4 regions of the Pseudomonas koreensis genome follow, and region 4 is predicted to be linked to each of the others. Evidence: predicted binding sites of a transcription regulator. Region 4 holds the regulator's gene; each other region holds the start of a gene.
What was found. The regulator FliA, encoded in region 4, starts transcription of late flagellar genes. The targets are predictions, from matches to a motif close to CTAAAGTTTNNNNNNNNNNNGCCGNTAA.
Positions count from the first base shown of each region.

Region 1: J2Y90_RS25470 (methyl-accepting chemotaxis protein) is a predicted target of FliA. The motif match lies at 2,479-2,506, and genes of this name have one in related genera.
Region 2: J2Y90_RS01240 (methyl-accepting chemotaxis protein) is a predicted target of FliA. The motif match lies at 3,276-3,303, and genes of this name have one in related genera.
Region 3: flgM (flagellar biosynthesis anti-sigma factor FlgM) is a predicted target of FliA. The motif match lies at 2,547-2,574, and genes of this name have one in related genera.

Region 1 covers NZ_JALJWP010000001.1:5,745,284-5,750,479, forward strand. Annotated here, with positions in the region: gene J2Y90_RS25465 (PepSY domain-containing protein) at 91-396, shown strand; gene J2Y90_RS25470 (methyl-accepting chemotaxis protein) at 742-2,364, opposite strand; gene J2Y90_RS25475 (transporter) at 2,641-3,663, shown strand; partial or broken gene J2Y90_RS25480 (inorganic phosphate transporter) at 3,967-4,608, shown strand; gene J2Y90_RS25485 (LysR family transcriptional regulator) at 4,729-5,196, opposite strand, start outside.
Region 2 covers NZ_JALJWP010000001.1:269,728-274,923, forward strand. Annotated here, with positions in the region: gene pth (aminoacyl-tRNA hydrolase) at 1-510, shown strand, start outside; gene ychF (redox-regulated ATPase YchF) at 533-1,633, shown strand; gene J2Y90_RS01235 (MFS transporter) at 1,815-3,032, opposite strand; gene J2Y90_RS01240 (methyl-accepting chemotaxis protein) at 3,470-5,196, shown strand, end outside.
Region 3 covers NZ_JALJWP010000001.1:5,680,077-5,685,272, forward strand. Annotated here, with positions in the region: gene cheR (protein-glutamate O-methyltransferase CheR) at 1-626, opposite strand, end outside; gene J2Y90_RS25180 (chemotaxis protein CheV) at 673-1,605, opposite strand; gene flgA (flagellar basal body P-ring formation chaperone FlgA) at 1,688-2,449, shown strand; gene flgM (flagellar biosynthesis anti-sigma factor FlgM) at 2,611-2,937, shown strand; gene J2Y90_RS25195 (flagella synthesis protein FlgN) at 2,986-3,453, shown strand; gene J2Y90_RS25200 (flagellar brake protein) at 3,546-4,292, shown strand; gene J2Y90_RS25205 (MFS transporter) at 4,366-5,196, opposite strand, start outside.
Region 4 covers NZ_JALJWP010000001.1:3,045,914-3,051,109, reverse strand. Annotated here, with positions in the region: gene J2Y90_RS13700 (chemotaxis protein CheA) at 1-574, opposite strand, end outside; gene J2Y90_RS13695 (protein phosphatase CheZ) at 629-1,417, opposite strand; gene J2Y90_RS13690 (chemotaxis response regulator CheY) at 1,436-1,807, opposite strand; gene fliA (RNA polymerase sigma factor FliA) at 1,975-2,715, opposite strand; gene fleN (flagellar synthesis regulator FleN) at 2,712-3,542, opposite strand; gene flhF (flagellar biosynthesis protein FlhF) at 3,659-4,999, opposite strand; gene flhA (flagellar biosynthesis protein FlhA) at 5,011-5,196, opposite strand, start outside.

The DNA.
Region 1 (5,196 bases), 2.7 Mb from region 4:
AGAGATTTAAGGGTGAATTAAGTTGCGCTGGTTAATCTGAACCCACTTACACAGATCAACCACTTCAACGCACTGCCAAGGAATGAACCGATGAAAACTTTGACTGCCCTGTTTACCGCCGCTGCCCTGACTCTTACCGCTGGCCTGGCTCAGGCTGACGTGCGTATCGACCAGATCCCGCAACTGGTCAAGGACGGCAAGATCAAATCGCTGGAGTCGATGAACGAAGCAGCCCTGAAACTGCACCCGGGCGCAACGATTACCGACACCGACCTGGATAACCACTTCAACGGTTACGAGTACGAAGTTGAACTGAAAACTGCTGACGGCAAAGAGTTCGACGTGGACTTTGATGCCACCACCGGTAAAGTGCTGAGCGACAAGCAAGACACTTGATAGACCGCTGTTAAAGAGCCGCACGATTTAAGATCGTGCGGTTTTTTTATGATTTGCGTTTGGCTTTGTTGATGAGTTGTCAGTGAAAACTTTACCCCCTTACCCCAGCCCTCTCCCCCAAGGGGGCGAGGGGGAAAGGGAGCAGATCGGGGAAATTTCGGAGCCTGAGTTCGCCTCAAAATTCAAAAGCCATCACAAAGGACTACCAGCCTGAGTGCACCTCGACATCTCAGGTCGGCGTATCTTGAACAATCAACACGGTCAGTCCCCTCTCCCTCTGGGAGAGGGTTAGGGTGAGGGGCAAAAGCCATCACGCCGAAAACACTGACAAACCGCCAGCCAAAATCAGGCACTCAACCGCGCCGTCACCTCGTTCAACTGTCCCGACAACCCATGCAGATTCTGACTGGCACTTTCGGTGCGCTGTACGTTGTCCAGGTTGGTGCTGGCAATCGCGGTGATTTCAGTCAGGTTGCGCGAGATATCCTCCGCCACCGACGTCTGCTCTTCGGCCGCCGTGGCGATCTGACGGTTCATGTCGCGGATCGCTTCCACCGCCAGAGTGATGCGCTCCAGCATCGCGCCAGCCTGAGTCACTTGCTCGACACTTTCATCACTGCGTGCCTGGCCGCTCTCGATAGCATGCGCCGCGTCGACAGCGCCGGTCTGCACGTTCTGAATGATCTGGTTGATCTCGATAATCGACTCCGCCGTGCGCTGGGCGAGGTTGCGCACCTCATCGGCAACCACCGCGAAACCGCGCCCGGCCTCACCGGCCCGTGCCGCTTCGATGGCCGCGTTGAGTGCCAGCAGATTGGTCTGTTCGGCGATGCCACGAATCACTTCCAGTACCTTGCCGATTCGACCGCTGTCGGTTTCGAGGCGACGGATCACCGTGGCCGTGTTGGCGATTTCACCGCGCATCTGTGTGATGGAATGAATGGTGATTTGCATGACCTTTTCGCCCTGCTGCGCCGACTGATCGGCATCGTCGGCGGCCCGCGCGGCATCGGCGGCGTGACGAGCGACTTCCTGAGCCGTGGCGGACATTTCATTCATCGCCGTAGCGACCTGATCGGTGCGGTTGAACTGCTCGCTGGTGCCGCCGGCCATGGTCGTGGCAATGGCATTGAGCTCGCCGCTGGCGCTGTCCAGATCGCTGGCGCTGCGCTGCAACCGGGTGAAGGTGTCGGCAAGGAAATCGCGCAGGGTGTTCGCGGCGGCGGCGAGGTTGCCCAGCTCATCGCGACGCTCGCTGACCACGCGCTCGGCCAGTTGGCCACGGCTCAAACGACTGACGTAATCGATCAGTTTGCGAATCGGCTCGATCAGGTTGCGACTGACCAGCCACAGACTCAACAACCCGATCAACAAGCCTGACCCGAGCATCACCAACAGGCCCAGCCACACCGTACGATCGGCGGCTGCACTGATCAGCGCCGATTGCTCGGTACCCTGCTGGCGCAGCTCGGCGACCAGTGCACTCATCTGCTCGCTGGTGGCGCGGTCGACACCTTTCACTGCGGCGTCACCGGCGCTCGGATCACCACCGGCAGCCACGTAGGCATCGCGGCCCTTCTGGTACGCCGCGCCCAACTGGCGATGCTCTTCGCGCAAACGTTCGATGCGTGATTTGAGATTTGGCTCGATACCTTTCTGGCCGGCCAATTCGCCTAGGATGGTCTGCACGTCGCGCTGACGCTCTTCGAACTGGCTCCAGTATTTCGCCAGATCCGCCGGTTGCTTGCCGCGCAGCAAGACGTTTTTCCACTCCTGCACCTGCACCTTGAATTGCAGGTTGGCTTCATCGATCAGTTGCGAAGTGTGCAACGGGCCGGCGATCAACTGGCTGTAGCTTTGCACGCCGTTGGAGAGGAAATGAAAGCAGGCCAGGGCGATCAACAGCATCGCCAATAGACTGCCGCTCAGCAGGGCGAGAATTTGCGCTCTCAGGGATTTTTGCAGCATTGCAAGGTACTCGAAGCAGGGATGAGGCACGCCCGAGCGGACGTGAAAAATGGCCGGACTTCCCTGTCGTCGCACCATGGCAAGAAGCCAATGGCGCGCAAGCTAACTCACCTGGGATCGGCGCGCCAGAGCGCTTCTTGAGAATCTTCCGACAGTCGGTAACGCATTGATTTGACGTCATTTCGCTGACACAAAACGGTCATGTGAGCTTGCGATGATGCCGCTCAGGTGAACCTGAAAATCCTCTACCAGACACCCTCCTCCCAGCGAGCCGCCATGAACCATAGCCTCGATATCAGCCATCGCGATTCGGATCTGTTTGGCCTGCTCTACGGCTTTCGCTTCCTGCCCGGTGAGCGCGGTCGGGAGATCGATTCGGCGACGGCGTTGCGCTGTTTGCAGGACGACAGCGACAGTGACGAATTCCTCTGGCTGCACCTGAACCTGGCCCATGCTGCATGCGAGCGCTGGATGAAAAGTCATCTGCAATTGCCCGACGAATTTTTCGAGGCGTTGCACGAGGGTTCGCGGTCGACGCGCATCGAGCATGTCGACTCGGCGCTGCTGGCGGTGGTCAACGATGTGGTGTTCAACCTCAGCAGCATGGTCTCCTCGGACGTGTCGACGCTGTGGGTCTGCGTGCGCAGCAAGCTGATCGTCAGCGCGCGCCTGCAACCGCTGCATTCGGTGGACAAATTGCGCTCGTCGGTGAAGGCCGGCGAGTGCTTTCGTTCGCCGTCGGAATTGCTCGTGCACCTGCTGCGCGATCAGGGCGAAGTGCTGACGCAGATCGTGCGCAAGACCAGCCTGAGCGTCGATCAGGTCGAGGACCAGTTGCTTTCCTCACGCCTGTCGACCAACCGCGCCGAGCTTGGTGCCAATCGCCGTGTGCTGGTGCGTCTGCAACGCCTTCTGGCGCTGGAACCGGGTTCTCTGCTGCGCCTGCTCAACCGCCCGCCGCCGTGGTTGCAGAAGGAGGACGTCAAGGAGCTGCGCAAATCCACCGAGGAGTTTGCGCTGATCATCAACGACCTCACCGCCCTCGGTGAACGGATCAAATTGCTACAGGAAGAAATCGCCGCCAACCTCAACGAACAGAGCAACCGCACGCTGTTCACCCTGACCGTGGTGACGGTGCTGGCCTTGCCGATCAACATCATTGCCGGTTTTTTCGGGATGAATGTGGGGGGTGTGCCGCTGTCGCAGGATCCCCATGGGTTTTGGATACTGGTTGCGCTGGTGGCGACGTTCACGGTGATCGCCGGGCGCTGGGCGTTTCGCAAGCGTGGGGATTACTAAAATCAAAAGATCGCAGCCTTCGGCAGCTCCTACATGTGCAATGTGTTCCGCTGTAGGAGCTGCCGAAGGCTGCGATCTTTTGGCATTTGCCCTCTGATCAATAGTCAGACCAATAAGCCAAACACTGACCTGAGGCAGTCTCTCTGTAACATTTTGCAACGATCATGGGCGACATTCCTTCCCTCGCTCAGGATCGTCCGCCATGGCTACGCCTTCACTGACCGCCAGCCCTGCATCCGCCGCCAGTGGCAGACCGGGGCTCGACAAGAAAACCGGTCCGTTCACTTACGTCATCTTTTTCGTGCCGATCCGCGCCCGGTGCTATCGGATTACGTGCGCAGCAAGGAACCCACGCCGCAACTGATTCCCGCCCTCGCCGCCCTGACCGGGCACATCGGCGAGGAAGTCAAAGGTTACGGTTCGCTGGCAAAAGTCCCGGCCGAAGCCATGGGCAACGTGCGCAACGACATGTACCTGGCCAGCGAAAGCATTCGCCTGATGGACAAAAACAAGGTCGGTAACTTCGATGCCGACACCAACAGCAAACTGCAGCTGTTCAAACAACAGATCGACAACGCCACGCGGTTCATTCCGCTATGGGTGAAGATCGCCGTGGCCATCGCGCTGGGGCTCGGCACCATGGTCGGCTGGAAGCGCATTGTCGTGACCGTCGGCGAGAAGATCGGCAAGACTCACCTGACCTACGCCCAGGGCGCCTCGGCAGAAACCGTGGCGATGCTGACCATCGGCGCGGCGGACATGTTCGGTTTGCCGGTATCGACAACCCATGTGTTGTCCTCCGGCGTGGCCGGGACCAAGGTTGCCAATGGCGCCGGGTTGCAGATGACGACGATCCGTAATCTGTTGATGGCCTGGGTGTTGACCCTGCCTGCGGCGATTCTGCTGTCGGGCAGCCTCTACTGGCTGTTCACCCAAATCTTCTGACCCTGCGCTAATCCCCCTGTAGGAGCTGCCGAAGGCTGCGATCTTTTGATCTGGTTTTTACAAATCAAAGTCAAAAGATCGCAGCCTTCGGCAGCTCCTACACAGGGTTGCATTCCCAAGTCAGAGCGTTGAGCGAACGACATCGCCGAGCCAATCCATAAACACCCGCACCCGCAACGGCAGATGCCGTTGTCGCGCATACAGCAGGGAAATCGCCATCGGCGGTGCGGTGTGTTGCGCGAGCACGGTCACCAGTTCGCCGTTTTCCAGATGCGGCTGCATGCCGGTGCGCGGCAGCTGCGTCAGGCCGAAGCCACCCAGGCACGCAGCTTCGTAGGCATCGGTGCTGTTGACCGTGACACTGCCGGGCATTGGCACGCGCCGCACCTCGCCGTTCTCCTCATAGACAAACCCTTCCGAACGCGAGCCCAGCACGCCGACGTAATGCACCAGCCGATGCTGCGCCAGATCCTCCAGCGTCTGCGGCACCCCATAGCGTTGCAGGTAAGCGGGGCTGGCGCAGTTGACCATCGGGAAGTCGCCGAGATGCCGGGCGACCACCGACTGATCCGGCTGCGCGCCGATGCG
Region 2 (5,196 bases), 2.8 Mb from region 4:
GCCCTTTTTGTTGAGCGCATCGCCCACGCACAGAATGTGAATCTTGTGGCCGATCGCAAATATTTCGGCCTGACCGGGCGCTATTCGCATCAAGGTCAGGATGTTCGTCTGCTGATTCCCACCACCTACATGAACCGCAGCGGCCAGGCCGTGGCGGCACTCGCCGGTTTCTTCCGCATCAAGCCTGAAGAAATCCTCGTGGCGCATGACGAACTCGACTTGCCTCCGGGCGTTGCCAAGCTCAAGCAGGGCGGCGGCCATGGCGGTCACAACGGGTTGCGCGACATCATTGCGCAACTGGGCAATCAGAATACGTTCTACCGCCTGCGGCTCGGCATCGGCCACCCGGGCGTTGCCAGTATGGTTTCAAATTTCGTCCTGGGTCGTGCGCCACGCGCCGAACAGGAAAAACTCGATGCCAGCATCGACTTTGCCCTCGGCGTGCTGCCGGATATCCTCGCCGGGGAATGGAACCGCGCGATGAAAAACCTGCACAGCCAGAAGGCCTGACTTTTACCCGAGGGGAAACACCATGGGATTCAATTGCGGCATCGTCGGCCTGCCTAACGTCGGCAAGTCCACCCTGTTCAACGCCCTGACCAAATCCGGTATCGCGGCCGAGAACTTCCCCTTCTGCACCATCGAGCCGAACAGCGGCATCGTGCCGATGCCGGATCCCCGTCTGGAAGCTCTGGCGGCCATCGTCAATCCGAAGCGCATCCTGCCGACCACCATGGAATTCGTCGACATCGCCGGCCTCGTCGCTGGTGCCTCGAAAGGTGAAGGCCTGGGCAACAAGTTCCTGGCCAACATCCGCGAAACCGACGCTATCGCTCACGTCGTGCGCTGCTTCGAAGACGACAACGTGATCCACGTGTCCAACAGCGTCGACCCGAAACGCGACATCGAAATCATCGACCTGGAACTGATCTTCGCCGACCTCGACAGCTGCGAAAAGCAACTGCAGAAAGTCGCGCGCAACGCCAAGGGCGGTGACAAGGACGCCGTGGTTCAGAAGGCTCTGCTGGAGCAACTGATCGCGCACTTCACCGAAGCCAAGCCGGCGCGCAGCCTGATGAAGAACATGAGCGCTGACGAAAAGGCAGTGATCAAGGGCTTCCACCTGCTGACCACCAAACCGGTCATGTACATCGCCAACGTCGCTGAAGACGGTTTCGAGAACAACCCGCACCTGGACGTGGTCAAGGCCATCGCCGAAGAAGAAGGCGCCATGGTCGTTCCGGTGTGCAACAAGATCGAAGCGGAAATCGCCGAGCTCGATGACGGCGAAGAAAAAGACATGTTCCTCGAGGCCCTGGGCCTGGAAGAGCCTGGCCTGAACCGCGTGATCCGCGCCGGCTACGAAATGCTCCACCTGCAGACCTACTTCACCGCCGGTGTCGAAGAAGTCCGCGCCTGGACCGTCAAGGTCGGTGCCACCGCACCACAGGCTGCTGGCGTGATCCACACCGACTTCGAAAAAGGCTTCATCCGTGCCGAAGTCATCGCCTACAACGACTTCATCCAGTACAAGGGCGAAGCCGGCACCAAAGAAGCCGGTAAATGGCGCCTGGAAGGCAAGGATTACATCGTCAAGGACGGCGACGTGATGCACTTCCGCTTCAACGTCTAAGCGCTACGCCCAAGAAAAAGCCGCGTTTGATACGCGGCTTTTTTGTGCCTGAAATTCATGCCCCGACACATTCCCTTGTAGGAGTGAGCCTGCTCGCGATAGCGTTTTTTCAGCTACAGATGTTCTGACTGATACACCGCCATCGCGAGCAGGCTCACTCCTACAATGGGATCTGTGTGGATCAGGCCTTTTTCGTACGCGGCAAGAAGATCGCCAACACGCCAAACAACGGCAAGAACGAGCACAGGAAATACACATACTCAATCCCATGCACATCCGCCAGATGCCCGAGCAGCGCAGCGCCAATCCCGCCGAAACCAAACATCAGGCCGAAGAAAATCCCGGCGATCATTCCGACATTGCCCGGCACCAGTTCCTGCGCGTACACCACAATCGCCGAGAATGCCGACGCCAGAATGAAACCGATCACCACGCTGAGAATACTGGTCCAGAACAGATCGACATGCGGCAGGATCAGGGTGAACGGCGCGACGCCAAGGATCGAAAACCAGATCACTGCCTTGCGCCCGATCTTGTCGCCAATGGGCCCGCCGAAGAAGGTCCCCGCCGCTACTGCGCCCAGGAAAAGGAACAGGTGCAATTGCGAACTCGCCACCGACAGGTCGAACTTCTCGATCAGGTAGAAGGTGAAGTAGCTGGTGAAACTGGCCATGTAGAAATACTTGGAGAACACCAGCAGCCCCAGCACTACCAAAGCACTGGTCACCCTGCCCTTCGATAAGCCGTGCGTCGCGGCTTGGCCGGCCTTGAGCTTGAACAGGTTCAGGTGATTGGCGTACCAGCGACTGATGCGGTACAGCACGAACAGCGCAAACACCGCGAACAGACCGAACCACGCCACATTGCCTTGGCCGAAGGGGATGATGATCGCCGCCGCCAGCAACGGGCCGAACGCGGAACCGGCATTGCCGCCGACCTGGAACGTTGACTGTGCCAGGCCAAAGCGCCCGCCCGACGCCAACCGTGCGACACGCGAGGCTTCCGGGTGAAAGGTCGACGAGCCAATGCCAATCAGCGCCGCCGCCAGCAGAATCAATGGAAAGCTGCCGACCACCGACATCATCAGAATGCCGATCAAGGTACACACCGTGCCCGCCGGCAACAGCCACGGTTTCGGGTGTCGATCGGTGTGATAACCGACCCACGGCTGCAACAGCGACGCGGTCAGCTGGAACGTCAAGGTGATCAGGCCGACCTGAGTAAACGTCAGGCCATAGTTGGCTTTGAGCATCGGGTAGATCGATGGCAGCACTGACTGGATCAGGTCGTTGATCAAATGCGCCAACGCCACGGCGCCAATGATGCGCATCACCAGTGGACTGCTTTGGGGAGTAGCGGTCGCCGAGGCAGCGGCGGTCTGAACGTTGCTGATAGCCATGGAAGTTTCCGGACAGCAGATGGGTGCACGCAGGCAGGTGCGCCAATGTGCCATTTTTCGGTGCGTCAGCGCCATCCCCTTAGCCAGCTAACTAAGTGACTCACGACTGATCATCCACGTAGGAGCTGCCGAAGGCTGCGATCTTTTGACTTTGACTTTCAAGAGCAAGATCAAAAGATCGCAGCCTTCGGCAGCTCCTACACGGGGGGCACTGGCGGAAAGGTGATAGCGCAACGCCATGGTCTGAATCTTGCCTTGCTTCTGCCCTTGAACACGATCGCCTTACAAAGGCGCTCGACAATGGGAAGTTTCGCTACAGAGCCGGCCTACAGAGCGGGCGAGGGTGAACTTTCGAGGCCTTTTAGAGGGCACGGGTCGCGAGTGAAACGTTCGCGATGCACGCCGATGGTGCGTGGTGTCCAGAGGAGTCATGAGGCATGCAGGCTTTCCTTTCACCGGGGATCAAATTGCTGGGGCGGTTTGGCTTCGCAGGTAAATTCCAATTATTGTTTCTGCTGTTCATTCTGCCGCTGGCCGGCAGCCTGTTGATGATCGGCCATGACTATCGCGAGAAGCTCAATCTGATCTCCGGCGAACGTGCCGGTGTGCGTCAATTGCTTGCGCTGGATGCGCTGGACAACCTGCTCGCCGCTCAACGCGACCGCGCCGCCCGCTGGCGCGCCACCGAGACCAACCGTCAGCCGACACCGGCCACCCTCGCCGCCATGGCCGCATTCGACGGCGTGCAACCGGCGGTACTGCAAGCCACCACGGAGCTGGGCAATGCGCTGAACCAGCAAGGCGCCGAGGGCGAGATCCTTGCTCGCTATCAGGCGCTGCAAACCGCGCTCAATGGCCTGGATTCGAAAAGCCTCAGCAGCGTCGGTTGGTGGCCGGACGGTTATGACCGTTTCACCAACGCTCTGGGCGCGCTGCAAGCGTTGCGCGAGCAGATCGTCATGGACAATCGCCTGACCCTCGCGCCGTGGCTGGAAACCTACCTGCTGACGCAGATTTCCACGCAGCACGCGCCGGACCTGATCGAGCGGGTCGGCCGTCTCGCCGCGGTCGGCCAGGCCTCGGTCGTCTCCGGGCAGTTCACCCTGCAGAGCCGCCTGCAGTTGCGCGACCTGCGCAGCCGCATTGGTGATGCCCGTGAGCAACTGGTGAAAACCGCTGGCCTGCTTGAAGCGCGCCTGCCAGTCGAGCTGCAAGCCTGGGCCGGCCAGTATCACGACAGCCTGAAACACCTCGACAGCGGCCTGAAAGTCCTCGACGACGGCGTGTTCGGTGGCAGCATCAACCTCAAGCCGGAAGAATTCGAACGCAGCCTTGACGGGCTGCTCACCGACCTCGCCTCGCTGCGCCAGCAATCGCTGGTGGCGCTGGATCAGCGGCTCGATGCCTATTACAGCTCGGCGATCCGCCAGTTCATCGTCGTCGCGGCGATTTTCGGGTGCCTGCTGTTGGCGGCGTTGTACCTGTTCGTCTGCCTGCAAGCCTCGATCCGCCGCAGCGCCAGCGGCATCACCCTACTCGCCGAAGCTTTGCGCGACGGCAACCTGAGCCTGCAAGTGCCGGTGGTGGGGCGCGATGAGCTGGCGGCGATCAGCACCGCGCTCAACGTCGCCGTGGTGCAACTGCGCAGCAGCATGCTCGGCGTCGACCACGAGACCTCGCAATTGAGCAATGCGGTGCGCAGCCTTAACCAACACTCCAGTGGCGCCCTCAGTGAAGTCGAGGCGCAGCAGTTGCAGATCAGCCAGATCGCCGCTGCCGCTACGCAATTGGCCGCCACCTCGCAAGGCGTCGCGCAGAGTTGCGAACAGGCTTCCGGCAGCGCCCAGCACACCCGGCGCATCGCCGCCGACAGCAGCCGCGACAGCCAGCGCACCACGGCCAGCATTCAGCAGCTCAATCAGCGCCTGAACGACACTGCCGCCGCACTCGGCCGGGTCAGCGAGCAAGGCCAGCAGATTCAACTGGTGGTCGACACCATTCGTGGCGTCGCTGAACAGACCAACCTGCTCGCGCTCAACGCCGCCATCGAAGCCGCCCGCGCCGGTGAACAGGGTCGCGGTTTTGCCGTGGTCGCCGACGAGGTGCGCAGCCTCTCGCAACGCACGCAATCGTCCACCGCGCAGATCGCCGGCACCGTCGACAG
Region 3 (5,196 bases), 2.6 Mb from region 4:
AGCGCTGCGTAGCTGTCGAGCAGGTTGAACGAGCGGAATTCCACCCGGCTCTTGATCGGCGCCTTGACCACCCAGCGCCCCGGCCCTTTCGGGTCGAAGTAGCGCTGCAGGCGTTCCGGCGACAGACCGCGACCGATCGCCAGGCTGTCGTACTCGCCGGTCTTGCAGTTGTTGAGCATCAGCCCCGACAGATCGGTGGCAACGATCTGCACGCCCATCTTCAACTGGCCAAGGTTGCTGCGCTCGAACTCGTCGATCGACATCGACAGCGAGTACGGTTCCTGACCCGACGAGCAGGCCGCCGACCAGATCCGCAGACGCTGGTTGGGGCTGGCCTTGATCGCTTCCGGCAGCACCTTGTTCTTCAAGACTTCAAACGGATAGGTGTCACGAAACCACAGGGTTTCGTTGGTCGTCATGGCATCGACCACCTGCTCGCGCAAACCGCTGCGCGGCTGGGTCTGGATGCGCTGAACCAGCTCACCCAAAGACTTGATGCCCTGCTGCTCCATCAGTTTGTTGAGACGGCTCGAGACCAGATACTGCTTGTTTTCACCGAGCAGAATGCCACAGGCTTTTTCCAGGAAGACCCGGAACTGTTCGAAATCCAAATTACCCGTAGACAATGATGCCGCCTCTTAAATCGTGTTGACCGCCAGGGGCAGAAGGCCCCTAGCTGATATCTGCTGCTTTGATCCGGTCGACTACCCGGGATGCGAGGTCATCAGGACGGAATTTGGCCAGAAAGTCATCAGCACCGACCTTCTTCACCATCGCCTGATTGAATACCCCCGACAACGAAGTATGCAGGATGATATGGAGCTTTTGCATGCGCGCGTCGCCGCGGATTTCCGCCGTCAGGGTGTACCCGTCCATCTCCGGCATCTCGATGTCGGAAATCATCATCAGGAACTCTTCTTCCGGCTTCTTGCCCTCGTCGACCAGCTTGCGCAGGTAATCCAGCGCCTGCTTGCCATCGTTCAGCGCCACCACCTCGACACCGATGGTCTGCAGACAACGCGTGACCTGCTTGCGCGCCACCGACGAGTCATCGACCGTCAGCACCCGCAGCGACAGCGCCTTGGTCTGCGTCTCGACATCGACCACGCCCACCGAAATCGCTTCCGGCGTTGGCGCCACCTCGGCCAGCACCTTCTCGACGTCGATGATTTCGACCAACTGGTTGTCGACCCGCGTCACAGCGGTCAGGTAGTGATCGCGACCGGTGCCCTTGGGCGGCGGATGGATCTCTTCCCAGTTCATGTTGACGATGCGCTCCACCGAACGGACCAGGAAACCCTGGGTCTTGGTGTTGTACTCCGTGATGATCACGAACGGACTGTTCTTGTCTTTCAACGCACCGGAGCCCGTTGCCATTGCCAGATCCAGGATCGGAATGGTCGCTCCCCGTATATTCGCTACCCCGCACACGACAGGACTGGACTTGGGCATCAAGGTCAGTGACGGGCATTGCAACACTTCCCGTACCTTGAACACGTTGATCCCGTAGAGCTGCGGCCCGTCGAGACGGAACAACAGCAGCTCGAGGCGATTCTGCCCTACCAGTTGCGTGCGCTGGTTCACCGAATCCATTACACCAGCCATGCCCAGACTCCTACATCAACGCCAAGTGTTGTTGCGACGCACATTCATTGCTAAACGGCACGGCGCTTGCTTTTTAACTCGTATGAACGCTCAAACGACATTTTCCCGACGCCTGACATCTTCCCTTCGCAAAGGGCTTTGCGCGGTGTCCGCCGTTTGCTGCTTGCTTGCCGGCAGTCCTGCCAATGCAGATGCGGTTACCTTGCCTGATATGCTTATCGGCGTGACTCAGGGCTTTCTTGAATTCACCGTAGAAGACTATTTGGCTTCCAGTCAAACCGAAGGCCGCTACGAAATCGAAGTCAATCAGCTCGACCCGCGCATGCGCATGCCCATGTGCGACAAGGAATTGACAGCCACTCTGGAGAGCCCGGCGCGCCCTCTGGGCCGCGTTACGGTGAAGGTCCGGTGCGAAGGCAGCTCGCCCTGGACGGTGTTCGTACCCGCTCAAGTCCGCCTGTTTCGCGAGATCGTCACGACCACTCGTCCGCTGAAACGCGCCGGCATCATCGAGCCGCAGGACGTGACGTTGCGCGAGCGCGACGTGAGTACGATCAATCAGGGTTTCCTGACCTCCGTCGATGAAGCGATCGGACAGAAATTGACCCGACCAACGGTCGCCGATCAGGTCATCACGCTGGTGCATCTGGAACAGGCCGAAGTGGTGCGCAAGGGTGACCAGGTAGTAATCACTGCGCGCAGCGGCACTCTTGCCGTACGCATGCCGGGGGAAGCGCTCTCCAATGGCGGCATGAAAGAACAGATTCGCGTAAAAAACCTTAATTCTCAAAGAGTTATCAAGGCGCAGGTGATTGCGCCGGGACAGGTCGAAGTGGCCATGTAAAAGCCTGTGGAGAAAACTGGCGCCGATCCCGTCGCTTCCCTAAACTGTGCCGCAGCAGGTCTCGCAACGGCGCATGCAAGCTTATGGTTGATTGGGCCTAAAGTTTTTCAGGGGATAGCCGAAAACATGGCAAGCGTCCAAATTCCCAGAGGTTTTTTATCATGGTTATCGATTTCAACCGATTGAACAGTTCCTCGTCACTTACCGGCAATACACGTACCAGCAACGCCAAGGAAAGCGCTGAAAACAGCCCCTCCGCGCCGCTGAATACCCAGGCCGAACCGGCCAGTGCCGCCAAGAGCGGGGAATCGGTACACCTCAGCAATGAGGCTCAACAGTTGCAGAAGGTCACTGACAAGCTGCGCGATCAACCTGCTGTCGACAAAGCCCGCGTGGCCGAGTTGAAAGCCGCGATTGCCGATGGCAGCTATAAAGTCGACAGCAACCGTATAGCCAGCAAACTGCTCAACTTCGAAGCCCAGCGCTAGGCTTTTGCCGGCGCCAGGCTTTTGGACGCTTAAACCCCAAGGCCAGCCATGCACGACACTAACTTATTGCAACTGATCAACGACGACTTTGCTCCAGCGCAACAATTGCTGGAGTTATTGCAAACCGAATCCCTCGCTTTGCACGGTCGCGACATGCCGCTGCTGGAAGAAATTCTGGCGACCAAGCAGGCGTTGATCATTTTGCTTGAACAGCATGGCCGCAAGCGCAGCGAAATCCTCGCCAGCCTCAACCTGCCGACCGATCGCACAGGCCTTGAGCAACTGGCCAGCCAGTCGAGCATTGGCGACCAGTTGCTGACCCAGGGCGATGCCCTGACTGCACTGATCGCGCAGTGCCAGGACGCCAATATCAAGAACGGCCGGTCAATCCAGATCCAGCAGGCGACCACGGCCAACCAACTGAAGATCCTCACCGGCGGCGAGCCGCCAGCGCTTTACGACGCCAGCGGGACCTTTGCCAAACCGGTCAAGCCGCGGACGCTCAGCCAGGCATGAGCCATTCGGTGGCGCTGCACTATCCACCTGCGCAACATACTGGCAAAATACTGGCCAGTCGTAGTCTTATTTTGTCTGGAGATTGAAGAACCGTGTCCAACACCCTTAGCGCGGATGACGCTCCGCAGCCTCCGAAGGTGCTCACCACGCCACTGGAAATCTCCAGCAACCTGCGCCAGCTGCAAGACAGCCACGATCCGCTGATCATCACCTTCCATGAGCGCAGCCAGCGTTTTCAGAGCTACCTGATCAAGGTCGACCGCGAAACCGCGACGATCGCGCTGGACGAAATGATCCCGCGCGATGGCGAGCGTTTCCTGCAGGCTGGCGAACCATTCAAGGTCGAAGGCTTTCATGACGGCGTGCGCATCGCTTGGGAATGCAACGGCACGCTGAACATCGAAGAATCCGACGGCGATCGTTTCTACACCGGCGACCTGCCCAGCGAAGTGGTTTACCACCAGCGCCGCAACGCCTTCCGCGCCGCACTGAAACTCACCGACCTGGTCAGCGTCGAACTGGGCGGCGAAAAGCTCAAGACCCCTCTGCACGGCAAGCTGCTGGATATTTCCGCGACCGGCTGCAAGTTCCGTTTCGAAGGCGACATCACTGACCGTCTGCAACTGGGCCAGGTCTACGATCGCCTGGTCGCCCCGCCGCTGTTCGGCAACCAGCCAACATCGGTCGAGCTGCGCTACCTGCACTTCGAAGAAAAACTCAATATCACCTTTGCCGGTCTGCGCTTCCACAACATCAGTGGCCAGGCTGCGCGCAACGTCGAGCGTTTCGTATACCAGCTGCAGCGTGAAGCGCGACGTTTCGACAAAGACGATTTCTGAGTCGCAGCGACCAACAAAAAGGGCAGACCTGTGCGGGACTGCCCTTTTTTATGCGCAGCTGTTCATGTTCGGTTCAGGGCCTGCCGCCACTGATATCAGGCGCAGGTTTGTCCTCATCGCCACTGGTCAGTTCGGTTTCAACGACTGCTTCCGGCTGCGCTTCGGGCTCCGGTTCAGGATTGACCGGCGCCGGATCCTGCACCATCTGCTCCTGCACCACCTGCTCATCGACACGCGGGTCAAGCGCCGCCACCAGTGGCGAGCTCGACATGCTGTCCGGCATTGCCACGTGATGCAGCGGCGCATCGTCGACCTGATGCAGGTTGGTCACTGCTTTCGGACGAATCCGCCAGACCAGCACCAGCGCGAAGAAGCTGAAGAACGCATACAGGCTCTGACTGCCGAGAAACTTCATCAGCACACCAGCAAGCAGCGGCCCAATGCTCGCACCAACACCATAAGTCACCAGCAACATGGCAGTCAGTGACACGCGGCGATCGCCTTCGACGTGGTCATTGGAGAACGCCACCGCCAGCGGATACAGGCAGAACTGCACCAGCGAACAGAAGAAGCCGACCACGAACAGCACTTCCAGCGGCACCTGCGGCATGATCGCCAATGGCAACGCCGCCACCGCGAGAAACCCGGCAAAGCAACGAATCAGCAATGCGCGGTCATAACGGTCGGACAGCCAGCCCAACGGCCACTGCACCAGCAACCCGGCAAAGATGCAGCTACCCATGAACAGACCGACCTGCTCGGTAGACAGCCCCTGCTGCGCGGCATACAGCGGCGCCAGACCATAAAACGAACCGATGATCAAACCGGCGCCGAGCACCGTACTCAGCGATTGCGGCACGCGCTTGATAAAGAAGCGCGGCTCCATCGGCGCCGGATGCAGCGG
Region 4 (5,196 bases):
TGGCGGCCGTGTCGGCAACCGGCGCGGGCGCCACAACAGCAGTCGGGGCCTCGGCTTGTGCCTTGACGGCATTCAGCGAGTCCAGCAGTTGTTCGAATTCGTTATCGGTGATGTCTTCCGATGCGCTTTCGGCGACCGGCTCTTCCACCACTTCTACCGGTGCAGCAACCGCTTCATCAGCCGATTGCGGCTCGGCCAGACGCGCCAGCGCGGCCAGCAGTTCCGGCGTGGCGGCGGTGATCGGTGCACGCTCGCGGACTTCGCTGAACATGCTGTTCACCGCGTCCAGTGCTTCCAGCACCACGTCCATCAGTTCTGCATCAACGCGACGCTCACCCTTACGGAGGATGTCGAACACGTTTTCGGCGATGTGACAGCACTCCACCAGCTCATTGAGCTGAAGGAAGCCGGCGCCCCCTTTTACAGTGTGGAAACCGCGAAAAATTGCATTGAGCAGATCTGCATCATCCGGGCGGCTTTCCAGCTCGACCAGTTGTTCGGACAGTTGCTCAAGAATCTCGCCGGCCTCAACCAGGAAATCCTGAAGGATCTCTTCATCGGCGCCGAAGCTCATTAATGGGGTGCTCCTACAGGTCTAAAAACCCAAAAAACCTGAAATTCCGAAATACTAGAATCCAAGGCTGGATAACAAATCGTCCACATCGTCCTGACCGGACACAACGTCTTCTCGTTTATCGGCATGAATCTGCGGACCTTCACCCTGCGAGAGATGTTTTTGTGGATCTTTTTCGGCAAGCATTGCGGCGCGGTCATGTTCGATGCCCGCAAAGCGGTCGACCTGACTGGCCATGAGCACGAGTTTGAGCAGATTGCTTTCGACTTCGGTGACCAGTTGGGTCACACGCTTGATCACCTGACCGGTGAGGTCCTGGTAATCCTGAGCCAGCAGGATGTCGTTGAGATTGCTCGACACCGCACGGTTGTCCGTGCTGCTGCGTGACAGAAAACCGTCGACCCGGCGCGCCAGTTCGCGGAACTCTTCAGCCCCGACCTCGCGACGCATGAAGCGGCCCCAATCGGCGCTCAACGTCTGCGCTTCATCAGCCAGACTGTTGACCACCGGCGTGGCGCTTTCCACCAGATCCATGGTGCGGTTGGCCGCGGCTTCCGTCAGCTTGACCACATAGCCCAGACGTTCGGTGGCGTCGGTGATTTGCGACACTTCCTCGGCCTGCGGCATGTGCGGATCGATCTGGAAATTGACGATCGCACTGTGCAGTTCACGTGTGAGCTTGCCCACTTCCTGATACAGGCCGCGGTCACGGGTCTGATTGAGCTCATGGATCAGTTGCACCGCGTCGCCGAACCTGCCTTTTTCAAGACTTTCGACCAGTTCGACCGCGTGTTTTTTCAGGGTCGATTCGAAATCGCCCTGGGATGATTCGTTATGCTCCATAGCTCCCCCGCGCATTCATCAGCCGATGCGTTCGAAAATCTTCTCGATTTTGTCTTTCAACGCTTGAGCCGTGAAAGGTTTGACCACGTAACCGTTCACACCGGCCTGAGCGGCCTCGATGATCTGCTCGCGCTTGGCTTCGGCAGTCACCATCAACACCGGGAGGTGCTTGAGTTTTTCATCGGCACGCACGTGGCGCAGCAGGTCGATACCGGTCATGCCCGGCATGTTCCAGTCCGTTACCAGAAAGTCGATGCTGCCGCTGTTGAGCACCGGAATGGCAGTGGTGCCATCGTCGGCCTCGACGGTGTTGGTGAACCCAAGATCGCGCAGCAGGTTCTTGATGATCCGCCGCATCGTTGAGAAGTCATCAACGATGAGGATTTTCATGTCTTTGTTCAATTCGACCTCCAAGCAGTCTTAAACGCGCCCAGCACCTGGACGCGCCACTTCAATCAATCGGCGCAGCACTTAAAGTTTGTCTGGAGCACAACGGATCGAGACCGGCGCCGTTGATCACCGCACCAGCCTCGTTTCGCAGTGTCCCCACACTGCCTTCAGCGCGCTCGCCACTCCCCCAAACGCCCCCGCAGACGGGCCGCGCACTGGCTGTGTAACTGGCTGACCCGCGATTCACTGACGCCAAGGACTTCACCGATTTCCTTGAGGTTCAGCTCTTCGTCGTAGTACAGCGCCAACACCAGTCGCTCACGCTCCGGCAAATTGGCAATCGCGTCCGCCAGCGCCGCCTGGAAGCGTTCATCTTCCAGATCGCGTGACGGCTCCATATGCGCACTGGCGCCATCCTCGTGCAGCCCTTCGTGTTCGCCGTCCTGCAACAGGTCGTCGAAACTGAACAGGCGACTGCCCAAGGTGTCATTCAGAATCCCGTAGTAATCGTCGAGACTCAATTGGAGTTCGGCCGCAACCTCGTGATCTTTAGCGTCACGGCCGGTTTTAGCTTCAATCGAGCGAATCGCGTCGCTGACCATCCTGGTATTACGGTGAACCGAGCGTGGCGCCCAGTCCCCTTTGCGCACTTCGTCGAGCATCGCGCCGCGGATTCGAATGCCCGCGTACGTTTCGAAACTGGCGCCTTTGCTGGCGTCGTATTTGGTCGAGACTTCGAGCAAACCGATCATCCCGGCCTGGATCAGGTCTTCGACCTGCACGCTGGCCGGCAGGCGTGCCAGCAAGTGATAGGCAATGCGCTTGACCAGTGGCGCGTAGCGCTCGATCAATTCGTATTGCGCGTCACGCGCCGACTTTTTGTAAAGATTCATGCCACTGGCGGTCATATCACAGGCCCTGCGGTTTGCTGCACGAGACGCTCGACGAAAAATTCCAGATGACCGCGCGGGTTGGCGGGCAGCGGCCAGGTGTCGACCTTCTGGGCGATGGCCTTGAAGGCCAGCGCGCACTTGGAACGGGGAAAGGCTTCGTAGACGGCGCGCTGCTTCTGCACCGCTTTGCGCACACTTTCGTCGTAAGGCACGGCGCCGACATATTGTAGGGCGACGTCGAGAAAACGATCCGTGACCTTGGTCAACTTGGCGAACAGGTTGCGCCCTTCCTGCGGGCTCTGCGCCATGTTGGCCAGCACGCGGAAGCGGTTCATGCCGTAGTCGCGATTGAGCAACTTGATCAGCGCGTAGGCGTCGGTGATCGAAGTCGGCTCATCGCACACCACCAGCAACACCTCTTGCGCAGCGCGAACGAAACTGACTACCGAGTCACCGATACCCGCAGCGGTGTCGATCACCAGCACGTCGAGATTGTCGCCGATGTCGCTGAACGCCTGGATCAGACCGGCGTGTTGCGCCGGGCTCAGGTGCACCATGCTCTGCGTGCCGGAGGCCGCCGGCACGATGCGAATCCCGCCCGGCCCCTGCAACAGCACGTCGCGCAATTCGCAACGGCCTTCGATCACGTCGGCCAGTGTGCGTTTGGGTGTCAGCCCCAGCAGAACGTCGACATTTGCCAGGCCCAGGTCGGCGTCCAGCAGCATGACCCGACGGCCAAGCTCTGCCAGCGCCAGCGACAAGTTCACTGACACGTTAGTCTTGCCGACGCCACCTTTGCCGCCGGTCACCGCGATCACCTGTACGGGATGCATGCTGCCCATGTTATTTCTTTACCTTGTCTTGCATAGACGGAGGCCACATTACTGGCTGCGCGTTCCCGATCGGAACAATGCGTGGCAGACCATCGATGTAGGTACAAAAACTGTTCATGATTACCTCAGCCAACCTGCTTGGTCGGGCTGTGATAGATATCAGCGAACATGTCAGCCATGGCTTCTTCGCTGGGTTCTTCCTGCATTTGCACGCTGACGGCGCGGCTGACCAGTTGATGACGGCGCGGCAGATGCAGATCATCCGGAATCCGTGGGCCATCGGTCAGGTACGCGACCGGCAATTCATGACTGATCGCCAGGCTCAACACTTCGCCGAGACTGGCCGTTTCATCCAGTTTAGTCAGGATGCAGCCGGCCAGCCCGCAACGCTTGTAACTGTGATAAGCGGCGGTTAGAACCTGTTTCTGGCTGGTGGTTGCCAGGACCAGATAATTTTTCGAGCGAATGCCACGCCCGGCCAGGCTCTCGAGCTGCATGCGCAACGCCGGATCACTGGCTTGCAGCCCGGCAGTATCGATCAAAACCACGCGTTTGCGTAGCAGTGGATCCAATGCCTGCACCAGCGACTGGCCCGGATCGACGTGGGTCACCGGCACATTGAGAATGCGGCCGAGGGTTTTCAATTGTTCCTGCGCGCCGATGCGAAAGCTGTCCATGCTCACCAGCGCAACGTTCTGCGCGCCGTACTTGAGCACATAACGCGCGGCCAGCTTGGCCAGCGTGGTGGTCTTGCCCATGCCGGCGGGGCCGACCATCGCAATCACACCGCCCTCTTCCAGCGGCTCGACTTCCGGTACGGCAATCATCCGCGCCAGGTGCGCCAGCAGCATGCGCCAGGCCTGACGCGGCTCTTCGATATCGGTAATCATCGCCAACAGATCGCGCGACAGCGGGCCGGACAGGCCGATGCGCTGCAGACGACGATACAGATTGGCCTGGGCCGGACGGCTGCCTTGCAGCTGATTCCAGGCCAGGGTGCCGAGCTGCACTTCCATCAGCTCGCGCAGGCTGTTCAACTCAAAACGCATCGACTCCAGCGCTCGCGGATCGACACCCGCCGAAGCTTGCGCAGGGGCTGCGGCCGGACGGGCCGGGGCAGCGTAGGTTGGCTCGCTCAGCGGCTCGGCAGCGGTCAGCGGCAGGCCTGCGGTCAATGGCAGCCCGGCGAACAACTGCTGATTGGTGTTGCCATCGGCTTCGCCACGCAGGCTCAGCTCGGCCTGGGCGGTGACGATGCGCGACTGGGTCTTGCGCAGCTCGTCTTCGAGTTCCATGTTCGGGACCCGTGGTGCCAGCGCCGACAATTTGTAATCCAGTGCCGCCGTCAACTCGACGCCGCCGGCGATGCGGCGGTTGCCGATGATGGCGGCATCAGCGCCCAGCTCATCGCGAACCAGCTTCATGGCCTGACGCATATCGGCGGCGAAAAAACGCTTAACTTGCATAAACCACTACCTCAGCCGTTGGGCCCTACTGTCGCAACGATGGTCACTTGCTTGTTGTCCGGTACTTCCTGGTAGGCCAGCACATGCAGCCCAGGGACTGCGAGGCGGCCAAAGCGCGAGAGCATCGCGCGAATCGGGCCTGCCACCAGCAGGATCACCGGTTGGCCTTGCATTTCCTGCCGCTGGGCCGCTTCGAT